Regions from separate parts of the Streptomyces aureoversilis genome, predicted to be linked through region 1. Evidence: riboswitches for the same ligand, from Rfam matches in the RefSeq annotation. Region 1 holds a riboswitch; the other holds the start of a gene.
What was found. Region 1 has a riboswitch for glycine ahead of gcvP (aminomethyl-transferring glycine dehydrogenase). Riboswitches for the same ligand answer to the same signal wherever they lie in the genome.

Region 1 (4,408 bases):
GCCCACCTCGGCGGCCGTGCGGGCCGTGGGGGAGCGCCTGCGGCGCGACATCCGCGCGGCCACGGGCCTCAGCGGCTCGGTGGGGCTCGCCGGCTCCAAGATGCTCGCGAAGATCGCCTCCGAGGAGGCCAAGCCCGACGGCCTCGTGCTCATCGAGCCGGGCACCGAGCTGGAGCTGCTGGGCCCCATGTCCGTGCGCGTCATCCCGGGCGTCGGCCCGGCCACCGCCGAGACGCTGCGCCGGGCCGGCATCACCACCGTCGCCGAGACGGGCGAGGCGGGCGAGGCAGAGCTCGTCCGGCTCCTGGGCAAGGCCCACGGCGCCGGGCTGTACGCCCTGGCCACCGGGCACGACGACCGTCCCGTCGTCGCCGACCGGGATGCCAAGTCCGTCTCCGTGGAGGACACCTTCGAGGAGGACCTGACCGACCGGTCGCGGGTGCAGATGGAGATCTCCCGGCTCGCCGAGCGGTGCGTGCAGCGGCTGCGGGCCGCGGGCCGCTCCGGCCGGACCGTGGTCATCAAGGTGCGCAGCTACGACTTCTCGACGCTGACCCGCTCGGAGACGCTGCGCGGCCCGACGGACGACCCCGCCGTGGTCAAGGAGGCGGCGGCCCGGCTGATCGACGGCGTGGACACCACGGCCGGGGTCCGGCTGCTGGGCGTCGGGGTCAGCGGGCTCGCCGACTACACCCAGGAGGACCTCTTCGCGCAGGCCGCGAGCGAGGCGGCGGCCGCGGCCGCCGCGGCCGCCGCCATGGGTGCGGCAGGTGCGGCCTGTGCGGCGGAGGCGCCGCAGGGGCCGGGAGAGGCGCAGGGGGAGACGGCCGGCGCGGAGGTGAAGCCGCGGCGCTGGCTGCCGGGGCTGGATGTGCGGCATGCCGAGTACGGGGCGGGGTGGGTGCAGGGCAGCGGCGTCGGCCGGGTCACCGTGCGGTTCGAACAGCCCTGGTCGGAGCCGGGCCGGGTGCGGACGTTCGCCGTCGATGACCCCGCGCTGGAGCCGGGGGAGCCGCTCCCTCTCGTACGCCGGCCACCGGGCGCGGATCAGCTTGCCGATCCGCCGACGGACGGGCCGGACCGGGACCGGCCGGGGCCGCGGGGGGCGGCGGACGCCGGGCCCGATCCCGGGCCCGGCTCGGGCCCGGGGTCCGGCTCCGGACCCGAGCCGGATCCCGTTCCTGGTCCCGGTCCGGACCACGGTCCCGGGTTTGATGCCGGGCTCGGGCCCGGCTCGGATTCCGGTCCCGATCCCGATCCGGATCCCGTTCCCGGGCCGGACCGCGGTCCCGGGTTCGAGGTCGGGCCCGGCCCCGGGCCGGATTCCGGTCCCGGACCCGATCCCGGTTCCGGCGCGGATGCCGTTCCCGGGCCCGGGTCCGAGCCTGCCACTCGGCCCGAGCCCGGGATGTCCAGTCGGTAGTGGTGGTAGAGCTGCAGTTCCTGTTCGGGGGAGAGGTGGCGGCCGACGCCGAAGTCGGGGGCTTCCTTGATCAGTGCCCGGTCGTACGCCGTGCGCATGCTCTCTCCGGAGACCTCGCTGGTCGCCAGGGGGATGAAGGCGTCCCGCCGGAAGAAGCCGGTGCGCACGGCCGCCCACAGCGGCTCCCCCGTGGCGTCGTCGAGATAGACCTCGTCCACCGTGCCGATCTTCGCCCCGTCGCGGTCGAAGACCTTCCGTCCGATCAGGCTCCGGGGATCGATGTCGCTCTGCACGGTTCCTCCCTGTATCGGCACCTCCCTCCACGTAAAAACACAAAGCGAGAAGCGGCCACTCGGGAGATCCGCCGGGAAAGCCGCGCTGGTAGGCTGGCGAATGGCCGCAGAATCCGTGCGGGAGAGTCCTCCGGAAGCCCACCCCAGTGGGGCCGACGGAGGCGCCGAAGGAGCAAATCCTCCCCGGAATCTCTCAGGCACCCGTACCGCACGGACGAGGTCACTCTGGAAAGCAGGGCGGGCCCGGTCAGTCAAGCGCCGAAGCCCTTCCTCACCGACGGTGAAAGCCGGGCCGTGCGCTGCGGTCCGGTGAAGCTCTCAGGTTGAGATGACAGAGGGGGAGGCCGTCCGGGTACCCGCGCCGTGGTACCCCTCGCAGGTCGCAACGACCAGGAGGCCTCCGCAGATGACTGCCCACCGCATCGCCCTTTCCGACCTGGAGCGGGACACCCCGTTCGAGCGCCGCCACATAGGTCCCGACGGCGAGGCCCAGGCCAAGATGCTGGCCCAGGTCGGCTTCGGTTCGCTGGACGAGCTCACTGCCGCCGCCGTGCCGGAAGTGATCAAGAGCGTGGGCGCCCTGGCCCTGCCGGAGGCCCGCAGCGAGGCCGAGGTCCTCGCCGAACTGCGGACGCTCGCCGACCGCAACCAGGTCCTCGCCCCGATGATCGGCCTCGGCTACCACGGCACGTTCACCCCGCCGGTGATCCTGCGCAACGTCATGGAGAACCCCGCCTGGTACACGGCGTACACGCCGTACCAGCCGGAGATCTCCCAGGGCCGCCTGGAGGCGCTGCTCAACTTCCAGACCGTCGTCGCCGACCTCACCGGGCTGCCCACCTCCGGCGCCTCCCTCCTCGACGAGGGCACCGCGGCCGCCGAGGCCATGGCCCTGTCCCGCCGTGTCGGCAAGGTCAAGAAGGGCGTCTTCCTCATCGACGCCGACACGCTGCCGCAGACGATCGCCGTGATCGAGACGCGCGCCGAGCCGACGGGCGTCGAGGTCGTCGTCGCCGACCTGAGCGCGGGCATCCCGGACGAGATCGCCGAGCGCGGTGTCTTCGGCGTCCTCCTGCAGTACCCCGGTGCCTCCGGCGCCGTGCGCGATCTCCGCCCGGTCATCGAGCGCGCCCACGAGCTCGGCGCGATCGTCACCGTCGCCGCCGACCTGCTCGCCCTGACCCTGCTGACCTCGCCCGGCGAGCTCGGCGCGGACATCGCGGTCGGCACCACCCAGCGCTTCGGCGTCCCGATGGGCTTCGGCGGCCCGCACGCCGGGTTCATGGCCGTGCGCGAGCAGTTCGCCCGCAGCCTCCCCGGCCGCCTCGTCGGCGTCTCCGTCGACGCCGACGGCAACAAGGCCTACCGCCTGGCCCTGCAGACCCGCGAGCAGCACATCCGCCGCGAGAAGGCCACCAGCAACATCTGCACCGCCCAGGTGCTCCTCGCCGTCATGGCCGGCATGTACGCCGTCTACCACGGCCCCGAGGGCCTGGCCGCCATCGGCCGCCGCACCCACCGCTACGCCGCGATCCTCGCCGAGGGCCTGCGTGCCGGGGGCGTGGAGCTCGTGCACGGCGCCTACTTCGACACCCTGACCGCGCGCGTCCCGGGCCGGGCCGCCGAGGTCGTCGAGGCCGCCCGCGAGCGCGGTGTCAACCTGCGCCTGACCGACGCCGACCACGTCGGCATCGCCTGCGACGAGACCACCACCCGCGCCCACCTGGACTCCGTCTGGGCCGCGTTCGGGGTGGCCGGCGACATCGAGGCGCTCGACGCGGTGGCCGCCGAGGCGCTCCCCGAGGCCCTCCTGCGCACCGGCGACTACCTCACGCACCCGGTCTTCCACGAGCACCGCTCCGAGACGGCCATGCTGCGCTACCTGCGCCGCCTCGCCGACCGGGACTACGCCCTGGACCGCGGCATGATCCCGCTCGGCTCGTGCACCATGAAGCTCAACGCCACGACCGAGATGGAGCCGGTCACCTGGCCCGAGTTCGGCGCGCTGCACCCCTTCGCGCCGGTCGAGCAGGCCGAGGGCTACGTCACGCTCATCACGGAGCTGGAGGAGCGGCTCGCCGCGGTCACCGGCTACGACAAGGTCTCCATCCAGCCGAACGCCGGGTCCCAGGGCGAGCTCGCCGGCCTGCTGGCCGTCCGCGCCTACCACCGCGCCAACGGCGACGAGCAGCGCACCGTCTGTCTGATCCCGTCCTCCGCGCACGGCACCAACGCCGCCAGCGCCGTGATGGCCGGCATGAAGGTCGTCGTGGTCAAGACGGCGGACGACGGCGAGGTCGACGCCCAGGACCTGCACGCCAAGATCGAGCAGTACCGCGACGAGCTGGCCGTACTGATGATCACCTACCCGTCGACGCACGGCGTCTTCGAGGAGCACGTCGCCGACATCTGCGCGGCCGTGCACGAGGCGGGCGGCCAGGTCTACGTGGACGGCGCCAACCTCAACGCCCTGGTGGGCCTGGCGGAGCCGGGCAAGTTCGGCGGCGACGTCTCGCACCTGAACCTGCACAAGACCTTCTGCATCCCGCACGGCGGCGGCGGTCCCGGCGTCGGCCCGGTCGCCGTCCGCGCGCACCTCGCGCCGTACCTCCCCAACCACCCGCTGCAGCCCACCGCCGGCCCGGCGACGGGCGTCGGCCCGATCTCCGCGGCGCCGTGGGGCTCGGCCGGC
Region 2 (4,408 bases), on a different contig from region 1:
CTCCTGCCGGCTCCCGAAATCGCCGGTGATGTCCCAGGTCAGGGCGGGCCGTACGGAAGTCCGTCCGCTCCGGTCACGGCACTTACCGCAGTCACCGGGTTGCACAGGGACACCGCAGGTCACACGGTGATCGGGCAGCTGCCCTGCAGCGCCTCCGGCCGCCGCCGGCCCCGCCGGCCCGCCGGGTCCTCGCACCGAAGGGAACCCCCAGCATGCGTGTCAACAAGTTCGCCGCCTCGGCGATAGCCGTCGCCGCCTGCGGCTCCGTGGCCGTCGGCGTCGCGGGCCCCTCCCTGGCCGCCGTGAACGCACCGGACCCCGACATGTCCGTCGTGCTCCCGGCCACCGAACCGAAGTCCGCGGCCGCCGTCCACCAGCAGCTCGACGCGGTGGGACAGCTGGGGGAGGCGCTCACGCTGGTCTCCCGGATCGGCAAGGAGGCGCAGTCCAGGACGCCGGACACCGGCGCGCTCAAGGAGATGCAGCAGCGGCTGCGGTCGTCGGCGGACCGGCTCACGGACTCCCTGCGGCAGCAGTCCCCGCCCTCCTCGGGGCGCCCGGCGGTGGCCCCGCCGGACGACGTCCGCGACCTGCTGAAGAAGCTGCACAAGGCGATCGGGAAGCTGATCGACGCGGCGGCGAAGAGGGACTCGGCGGGCGTCCGGTCGGCGATCACGGAGGCCCTCGCCGTCGTGAAGGACCTCCTGGCCAAACTCCCCCTGGCGGAAGACGGCTCGACGCTGCCGGCACCGCTGCCGCTGTAGGCGGCGCCGGGGCCACCTCTGCGGCTCATGACCGCGCAGCGGCCCGGGCGGTGCCGGGCGCACCTACTCGAAGGTGATCCTCCGCAGTGCGTCCACCGCCCCGCGGTCCAGGAGGACCACCGAAGCGACCCCCGCCGGCAGGCGCCCGGGGCGCCCCGGGCGGTCCGGGATCAGCGGGTCCGGGATCAGCGGGTCCGACACCGTCGCGAGCAGCCGGGCCATCGCCCGCCGGTGCCGGCGGAAGGCGTACGGCGAGACGCCGCGGCCCCGCGCCGCCTGCCCGGCCAGCGCGGTCCCCGGCGGCACGTCGAGGAGGAGCAGGTGGGCCGCGCCGCCCCGGCGCCGTGCGTCACGGGCGACCCAGCGGCGGACCCAGCCGCGCTGCCCGCAATCGTGCACGACGGCACTCGCGGTGGAGCGCAGGGCGCGCCGCAGCGCCGCGTAGTGCGCGAGCCGGGCGAAGGGCCGGTAGGCCGCGTACGGCAGCCAGCGGGGTGCGTGCCGCTCCAGCCGCTCCCGGGTGTCCTGGGAGTCGACGCACCAGACGACGCCGTCCTGCGCGTCCAGCACGGACACGGCCCGCCGGATGAGCGTGGACTTCCCGCTCCCGGGCAGCCCGGAGACGATCAGCACGTCCCCCGCGGGGAAGCGGAGCTCCCCGCGGCCCGCTCCGGAGCGCAGGTCGAGCACCCCCGCCCGGGGCCGCGCCGCGCCGCTCTCCGCCGCGGCCGCGCCATGCGCCCGCGCGGGCCCGGCCGTCCCTGCCGTCGGTGCTGTTCCCATCCGTTCCGCCCCTCCCCCGGCCCCGGTCACTGCCCGTCACTGCCCCCTACCCACAGAACGTAAAGGAAAGGTAATCGAATTCGGGGGCCGCCAGGCAGTCCGTAACGCGCCCGTACGTGCAATGATGTGCGCGCCAACTGCGTATCCAACTGCATACCGGCCGCTCGAATCCGCGCGGGAGAGTCCCAGGCTGCACGCCACGCCGTGTGCGCTGGGCGCCGAAGGAGCAAGTTCCTCCCTTGAATCTCTCAGGCCCCGTACCGCGCGGACGAGGCAGATCTGAAAAGCGGGCCGCACCGTGCGCGGCTCCACCCAAGGTGCAAGCCGGGCCCCGCGTGTCGCGACGGCTCCCGGTGAACCTCTCAGGTTCCGATGACAGATGGGGAGGACGTCCTCACTGCCATGTCCGGGAGCCCACACCATGACCGACACCCCTCGCCGCACAGCCCTCGACGCCCTGCACCGCGAGCTCGGCGCGACCATGACCGACTTCGCGGGCTGGGACATGCCGCTGCGCTACGGCAGCGAGCGCGACGAGCACGTCGCGGTCCGCACCCGCGCCGGTCTGTTCGACCTCTCGCACATGGGTGAGATCACCGTGACCGGCCCGCAGGCCGCCGCCCTGCTGGACTTCGCCCTCGTGGGCAACATAGGGAGCGTCGCCGTCGGCCGCGCCCGCTACACGATGATCTGCCGCGAGGACGGCGGCATCCTCGACGACCTGATCGTCTACCGCCTCGCCGACGCGGAGTACATGGTCGTCGCCAACGCCTCCAACGCGCAGACCGTGCTGGACGCCCTGACCGAGCGCGCCGCCGGCTTCGACGCGGCCGTCCGCGACGACCGCGACGCCTACGCCCTCCTCGCCGTCCAGGGCCCGGCCTCGCCCGCCATCCTGAAGTCCCTGACGGACGCCGACCTGGACGGCCTGAAGTACTACGCGGGCCTGCCGGGCACCGTCGCGGGCGTCCCGGCCCTGATCGCCCGCACCGGCTACACCGGCGAGGACGGCTTCGAGCTGTTCGTCGCGCCGGGCGACGCCGTGAAGCTGTGGCAGGCCCTCACCGAGGCGGGCGCGGAGGCCGGCCTCGTGCCGTGCGGGCTCTCCTGCCGCGACACGCTGCGCCTGGAGGCGGGCATGCCGCTGTACGGGCACGAGCTGACGACCGCGACCACCCCGTTCGACGCGGGCCTGGGCCGGGTCGTGAAGTTCGAGAAGGAGGGCGACTTCGTGGGCCGCGCCGCGCTGCAGGCGGCCGCGGAGCGCGCCGGGGCGCAGCCGCCGCGCAAGCTGGTCGGCCTGATCGCCGAGGGCCGCCGCGTGCCGCGCGCCGGCTTCGCGGTGGTGGCCGGCGGCGAGGTCGTCGGCGAGGTCACCTCCGGCGCCCCCTCCCCCACGCTCGGCAAGCCGATCGCCATCGCCTACGTGGACGCGGCGCACGCCGCCCCCGGCACGCAGGGCGTGGGCGTGGACATCCGCGGCAGCCACGAGCCGTACGAGGTCGTGGCCCTGCCCTTCTACAAGCGGCAGCGTTGATCTTCCCCGTGGCTCGCCCGGGGGCTTCCCTGCCCTCTCTCGTCTCCCTCCGTCAAGACCCGTTGCACAAGCACTCACGCGCATCCAGGAGAATCTAGCCATGAGCAACCCCCAGCAGCTGCGCTACAGCAAGGAGCACGAGTGGCTGTCGGCCGTCGAGGACGGCGTGGCCACGGTCGGCATCACCGAGTTCGCCGCCAACTCCCTCGGTGACGTCGTCTACGCCCAGCTCCCGGCCGTCGGCGACACCGTCACCGCCGGCGAGAGCTGCGGCGAGCTGGAGTCGACCAAGTCGGTCAGCGACCTGTACTCCCCGGTGACCGGTGAGGTCACCGAGGCCAACCAGGACGTCGTGGACGACCCCGCGCTGGTGAACTCCGCCCCCTTCGAGGGCGGCTGGCTGTTCAAGGTGAAGATCACGGACGAGCCGGCGGACCTCCTCTCCGCCGCCGAGTACGACGCCTTCACCGCAGGCTGACCCCACCCCTCGCCCTCCCTCGCCCAGGAAGTCCAGGAAGAACTCATGTCTCTGCTGAACAGCTCCCTCCATGAGCTCGACCCCGACGTCGCCGCCGCTGTCGACGCCGAACTCCACCGCCAGCAGTCCACCCTCGAGATGATCGCCTCGGAGAACTTCGCTCCGGTCGCGGTCATGGAGGCCCAGGGCTCGGTCCTCACCAACAAGTACGCCGAGGGCTACCCCGGCCGCCGCTACTACGGTGGCTGCGAGCACGTCGATGTCGTCGAGCAGATCGCCATCGACCGGATCAAGGCGCTCTTCGGTGCCGAGCACGCGAACGTCCAGCCGCACTCCGGTGCGCAGGCGAACGCCGCCGCGATGTTCGCGCTGCTCAAGCCGGGCGACACCATCCTGGGTCTGAACCTCGCCCACGGCGGGCACCTGACCCACGGCATGAAGATCAACTTCTCCGGCAAGCTCTACAACGTGGTCGCCTACCACGTCGACGAGCAGACCAACCTGGTCGACATGGAGGAGGTCGAGCGCCTCGCCAAGGAGCACCGCCCGAAGCTGATCGTCGCCGGCTGGTCCGCGTACCCGCGTCAGCTGGACTTCGCCGCCTTCCGCCGGATCGCCGACGAGGTCGGCGCGTACCTGATGGTCGACATGGCCCACTTCGCGGGCCTCGTCGCCGCCGGGCTGCACCCCTCCCCGGTGCCGCACGCGCACGTCGTGACGACCACCACGCACAAGACCCTCGGCGGTCCCCGCGGCGGTGTGATCCTCTCCACTGCCGAGCTGGCCAAGAAGATCAACTCTGCCGTCTTCCCCGGTCAGCAGGGTGGCCCGCTGGAGCACGTGATC

Region 2: another riboswitch for glycine. It lies ahead of gcvT (glycine cleavage system aminomethyltransferase GcvT); the one in region 1 lies ahead of gcvP (aminomethyl-transferring glycine dehydrogenase).

Annotation. Positions count from the first base shown of each region.
Region 1 covers NZ_JBHSKJ010000032.1:9,613-14,020, forward strand. Annotated here, with positions in the region: gene ACFPP6_RS34545 (DNA polymerase IV) at 1-1,423, shown strand, start outside; partial or broken gene ACFPP6_RS34550 (PRC-barrel domain-containing protein) at 1,603-1,737, opposite strand; glycine riboswitch at 1,825-1,935, shown strand; gene gcvP (aminomethyl-transferring glycine dehydrogenase) at 2,123-4,408, shown strand, end outside.
Region 2 covers NZ_JBHSKJ010000015.1:76,168-80,575, forward strand. Annotated here, with positions in the region: gene ACFPP6_RS24870 (hypothetical protein) at 213-764, shown strand; gene ACFPP6_RS24875 (AAA family ATPase) at 828-1,547, opposite strand; glycine riboswitch at 1,713-1,820, shown strand; gene gcvT (glycine cleavage system aminomethyltransferase GcvT) at 1,969-3,084, shown strand; gene gcvH (glycine cleavage system protein GcvH) at 3,185-3,562, shown strand; gene glyA (serine hydroxymethyltransferase) at 3,608-4,408, shown strand, end outside.